Bryobacter aggregatus MPL3: one gene and its partner. The protein of the gene in region 1 binds, or shares a complex with, the protein of each later gene. Links are inferred from orthologs where the notes say so. Each region holds a gene or a part of one and is shown on either strand. Other genes may lie near its edges.

Region 1 (2,897 bases):
CCTGAGCGCGGAACTGGCGCTCGGTAAAAATGCTGGCCTTCACCTGCTCCTTGAATTCGTCGAAGGTACGGAAGTCACCCATCGACTGCGCAAACTCGTCATCCAAGGCCGGAACATCCTTGCGGCGGATGAACTTCAATTCCACTTCAAAAGTGACGGTTTTGCCGGCCAGACGCTCCTGGCCATAATCCTCACCGTAGCTCACCTGGATGTCTTTGCTCTCGCCCGGGCTCATGCCGACAATCCCTTCGGTAAAGGCGGGGATCGTATCGGGATTGCCCAGTTGCAGCGTCATCTCGGGGTTGCGCATCGGCTCGCCTTCGAGGCCATCGCCGCTCTCAATCCCGACAACGACATAGTCGTCCAACTGCGCCGGACGTGGGTCGATGTTCACGTAGTCGGCCTTGGAGTCGCGAATCTGCTCCAGGCGTTCCGCAATCTCTTCTTCCGTCACCTGCGGGTCTTCGTACTCCACCTCAAGGCCCTTGTATTCCTTGAGATCGAATTCCGGATGAACATCGAACTGAGCCTTGAACACCATCGGTTCGTTCGGTTCAAACTTCAATTCGGTGATACTGGGCTGACCAACGACAGCAAGCTTCTCTGCGGCGAAACGGTCGCTCAGAGCCTTCGGAATCACTTCCTCAATGACGTCCTGCTGGATCTCGTTCTGGAATTGGCTGCGGATGACGCTCATCGGCGCCTTGCCCGGCCGGAACCCTTTCAGTTGGGCTTTCTTCTGGATCTTGGCGAGTACCGTTTCGGTGGCCTTGGCGATCTCCTCAACCGGGACCGTCAACTCTAATTCATGCCGGCAACCTTCAATCAATGCCATATCGATGAGCGCTCTTTCTTCGCGTAATACTGACTACAAAATAATGGGGCGATGCTGGTGTTTCCCCGCATCGCCCCCTATGTTCATCCGGGATGCCTAAACCGCAGCGGCTTTCAGCGCCGCTGCCTTATCGGTCTTCTCCCACGTGAAGGTATCTTCCGTGCGGCCGAAGTGGCCAAACGCTGCGGTATCGCGATAGATCGGACGGCGCAGGTCGAGAGACTCGATAATGCCCTTGGGGGTGAGCTTGAAATTCGCGCGAACGATTTCGGTCAACTTCTCGCTCGAAACAGTGCCGGTGCCGAAGGTGTCCACGAGAACACTCACCGGCTCGGCCACGCCGATGGCGTAGGCAAGCTGCACTTCGCAGCGGTCGGCAAGGCCGGCAGCCACGATGTTCTTTGCAATGTAGCGGGCCATGTAGCAAGCGGAACGGTCTACCTTTGTCGGATCCTTACCCGAGAAAGCGCCGCCACCGTGACGGCCCATGCCACCGTAGGTGTCGACGATGATTTTGCGGCCGGTCAAGCCGGTATCGCCATTGGGACCACCGATCACGAAGCGGCCGGTCGGGTTGATGTGGATTTTCGTGTCGCCGTCCACCATGTCGGCGGGCAGAACCGCGTCGATGATCAGCTTCTTCACGTCCGCGCGGAGCTGTTCGGTGCTGACGTCGTCGCCGTGCTGCGTGGAAATGACCACCGCATCAATGCGCACTGGCTGGTCGCCGTTGTACTCGACGCTCACCTGGCTCTTGCCGTCGGGACGCAGATAGCTCAGCGTGCCGGCGCGGCGCACTTCGCTCAACTTGCGCACCAGCTTGTGCGACAGGATGATCGGCAGCGGCATCAGTTCCGGAGTCTCATTGCAGGCATAGCCGAACATGAGGCCCTGGTCACCGGCGCCACCCGTATCCACGCCCATCGCAATGTGCGGACTCTGGCGCTGGATGACGTTCAGAACGCCACAAGTGTTGCCGTCATAGCCAAAGGCGGCATCGTCAAACCCAATCTCTTTGATTACTTTGCGAGCCAAATCCGGAACGTCGACATAGGTCGTCGTCGTGATTTCGCCAGCCACTACGCAGATGCCGGTTGTCACCAGTACTTCGCAAGCCACTCGCCCCGTCGGATCTTCGGCCAATACAGCATCAAGTACCGCATCCGAGATCTGATCCGCCATCTTGTCGGGGTGACCTTCAGTCACCGATTCCGACGTGAAAATTCGCTTTATTGCCTCAGCCACTGAATTGATTCGACTCCTGCTCTTTGGAAATTAGCCACCCGCTGAATCATGCCCGTCTGGGCCTCAAGAGGGTTGCCATGTTCATACACGGCAATTTGACGAGGGACCAATCCTCTATTCTAGACCCTTGGCGAGAAGATGGTCAATTCTGTCACTATGAAGGACACATGCGTCTCTCGGTTCTTTTCATCGTTGTGTTGCTGTGCCCCCTCGCCGACGCCGCCCCCCTCACCCACGGAGATTTGCTCCGATTCTTCTCGGAATGGCGAGAATTCCAACAGCCGAAAGTCAAGAAAAACGTCCCCGATTACACCGCTCCGGCCATGCGCCGCCAGCAGGGAGAATTAAAACACTGGCAGGAGCGCCTCGAAGCCTTCGACATCAGCAGTTGGACCGTCACCCAGAAAGTGGACTACAACCTGGTCCGCGCAGAGATGAACGGCCTCGATTTTGACCACCGCGTCCTCCGGCCCTGGTCTCGCAATCCCCTCTTCTACCGAATTATTTTCGACAGGGAATCGGATACCCCGCTTCCCGAGGGTCCCTCCATGTACGGCACCCTCGAACTGTGGTCCCTCAAAATGCCCCTGTCCCCAATGGACGAGGCATATGTTCTGGGTAAGTTGCAGGCGATTCCCGCCATCCTCAAGCAGGCCAAGTCCAATCTGACCGAAGACGCCAAAGACCTTTACACCATCGCCATCCACGCCAAAAAGCAGGAGAGTTACGTACTCGCTACCGTGGGACGCCGCTTTGGTGAGACGAATTTCAAACTGGTGCCCGCTATTCTGCAGGCCCAGGCCGCCGTCGACGACTT
Region 2 (2,939 bases), 1.7 Mb from region 1 along the record:
TGGTGCACGGCAGGATCGCGGTCTCTGCTCGATCCGCTGACGGGCGTCCCATCCAGTGCGAGACAGAACGGACGAATCGTGATGGGGATGTCCGGGAGTCGATTGAGTCGAAATCCATCTCCACGACAATCCCGGAAGTTGCTGCTTTTCTCGACGGGTGTCCTCTGGAAAAGCGAAACGTCTTGCGCGTTTTCCTGGTTGGCTTCCTCAATAAGTCGCTGTATTCGCGCAGAGTTGCGTTACTTCCTTTGAGGAAGCAGATGGAACGCAATCTCCGCTTTTGTCTGGAAAGCGATGGCCTTCCCATTTCGGGTTGCTGGCCGGAAGCGCCACTTTTGCAGCGCCCGAATTGCGCTCTGGTCTAGTCCTGGATCGAGTGAGCGAATGATCCGAATATCTTGCGCTACTCCTGCAACGCTCACCTCAAACCCGAGGACAACGGAACCCTCAATGGCGCCTGAACTCGCGTCCGGCGAGTAGGATGGGGCCACTTTCGATACAAGCACGGGAGGCATGATTTTCGCATCCTGTGCGTATCCCGTAGCAGAAAGACTCATCAGAAGGCTTAGGACCAAGGTGCGCAATTTACGTTTCTCCCGAACCGGTATACCATCTCTCGAGCAATAGAAAGAGCCCGCCGTTGCCGGCGGGCTCTTTCAGGCTCATTGCTGAGACCGTTGTTTAGTAGTCCATCTCGGGACCGTGGCCGTGGCCACCGCCCGCGGGAGCAGCGGACTTCTTCTCGGGGATCTCGCAGATCATGGCTTCCGTGGTCAGCATGAGGCCGCTGATCGAGGAGCTGTTCTGCAGGGCCGAGCGGGTCACCTTGGCAGGATCGATGACGCCGGCAGCAACCAGGTCTTCAAAGTTGCCAGTGGCGGCGTTGAAGCCGTACTTGGCATCCGAATTGGCCTTGATCTTCTCGACGATCGTTGCGCCTTCGAAACCAGCGTTGCCAGAGATCTGACGCACCGGCTCTTCGCAAGCGCGCTTGATGATGGCCACGCCAATGGCTTCGTCACCATCGAGCTTCAGATCGTTCAGCGCAGCAGAAGCGCGCAGAAGTGCCACGCCGCCGCCGGCAACGATGCCTTCTTCGACGGCCGCACGGGTGGCGTGCAGAGCGTCTTCGACACGAGCCTTCTTTTCCTTCATTTCGGTTTCGGTGGCAGCGCCAACCTTGATCACGGCAACACCGCCGGCGAGCTTCGCCAGACGTTCCTGCAGCTTTTCACGGTCGTAGTCCGAAGTTGTTTCTTCGATCTGGGCGCGGAGCTGCTTGATGCGGCCCTCGATGCCCTTCTGCTCACCAGCGCCATCAATGATGGTGGTGTTGTCTTTGTCGATCACGATGCGCTTGGCGCGGCCGAGATCGCTGAGCTGGACGCCCTCGAGCTTGATGCCCGTTTCTTCCATGATGGCCTGGCCACCGGTGAGGATACCGATGTCCTCGAGCATCGCCTTGCGGCGATCGCCGAAGCCAGGAGCCTTCACTGCAGCAACGTTCAGAGTGCCACGGAGCTTGTTCACGACGAGAGTGGCGAGCGCTTCGCCTTCCACTTCTTCCGCGATGATCACGAGCGGGCTGCCGGAGCGGGCAATCTGCTCGAGCAACGGAAGGAGGTCCTTCATGTTGCTGATCTTCTTCTCGTGGATCAGGATGTAGGGGTTCTCCATCACCGCTTCCATGCGCTCCGGATCGGAGACAAAGTAGGGGCTCAGGTAACCACGGTCAAACTGCATGCCTTCGACGGTCTGCAGCTCGGTGTGCATCGTCTTGGACTCTTCCACCGTGATGACGCCGTCCTTGCCAACCTTCTTCATTGCTTCCGCAATGGTGTTGCCAATTTCGGTGTCGCCGTTGGCGGAGATGGTGCCAACCTGGGCGATCTTGTCGTCCGAGGTCACCTTCACAGCCTGCTTTTCGATTTCCTTGACGACGAGCTCGACAGCCTTGTCGATGCCGCGCTTCAGAGCCATCGGGTTGGCGCCGGCAGCAACGTGCTTCACGCCTTCACGGAAGATGCTCTGAGCCAGGATGGTGGCGGTGGTGGTGCCGTCGCCAGCGATGTCGCTGGTCTTCGATGCCACTTCGCGTACCATCTGGGCGCCCATGTTCTCGAGCGGATCACGGAGTTCGACTTCCTTGGCGACGGTGACGCCGTCCTTGGTGATCGTCGGTCCGCCGAACTTCTTCTCAAGCACCACGTTGCGACCACGGGGTCCGAGGGTTACTTTTACTGCGTCAGCCAACTGGTTGACACCGCGCAGGATCGCCTGGCGGCTATTTTCAGCGTATACAATCTGTTTTGCGGGCATGGTTCGATATTCCTCCTCAGGCTCTACTTCTCAAGGATGCCGAGGACTTCATCCTCACGCATGATCAGGTATTCATTGCTGTTCAGCTTGATGTCTGAACCGGAGTACTTGCCGAACAGGATGCGGTCGCCAGGCTTCACATCAAGTGCGATGACCTTGCCGTCTTCAAGGCGCTTGCCCTTACCAACAGCGACTACTTCGCCTTCCTGAGGCTTTTCTTTCGCAGAATCGGGAATGTACAAACCATTCACCATGTCTACGTCATTTTCCAAACGCTTGACCACAATTCGGTCGTATAGCGGACGGATGTTCATCGTGGACAACCTCCATCGATTGTTTTGAAGTTATAAGTGTCATCCGGAGATGCACTCACACACATAGAATTAGCACAGTCGATCGGCGACTGCTAAAAAAATAACGCAAGTCATTGATTTGAAACGAAAAATAGTTGTAGTTTTTGCGGGGTCTCAGGCAGGACGCAGAAAGGAAGAGAAGAAAATCTTAGTCCTTGGTGCTAAGATTTACAAATGCGTTTCCTCTTCTTCGCACTCCTCGCGGCTGCTTGCGCTCCGGCGCAACATGTCGCTGACCTGCTGACTGCAAAGATGCACGACCGCATC

Evidence for each region. Proteins that work in one complex are often made in the same cells at the same time.
Region 2: the proteins of metK (region 1) and groL are in contact, whole or in part, in a cryo-EM structure (PDB 8P4O), measured with the Escherichia coli proteins. The link is inferred for Bryobacter aggregatus MPL3 from one-to-one orthologs.

The regions. Positions count from the first base shown.
Region 1 is NZ_JNIF01000003.1:1,874,278-1,877,174, reverse strand. It holds metK (methionine adenosyltransferase), read right to left. Parts: upstream 2,069-2,897; coding sequence 932-2,068; downstream 1-931. Other genes in the region: M017_RS0108880 (DUF885 family protein), read left to right, coding at 2,248-2,897; tig (trigger factor), read right to left, coding at 1-835. UniProt on the Escherichia coli protein: Catalyzes the formation of S-adenosylmethionine (AdoMet) from methionine and ATP.
Region 2 is NZ_JNIF01000003.1:169,303-172,241, reverse strand. It holds groL (chaperonin GroEL), read right to left. Parts: upstream 2,320-2,939; coding sequence 682-2,319; downstream 1-681. Other genes in the region: M017_RS0101160 (serine hydrolase), read left to right, coding at 2,847-2,939; M017_RS0101165 (co-chaperone GroES), read right to left, coding at 2,343-2,633; M017_RS30525 (energy transducer TonB), read right to left, coding at 240-515.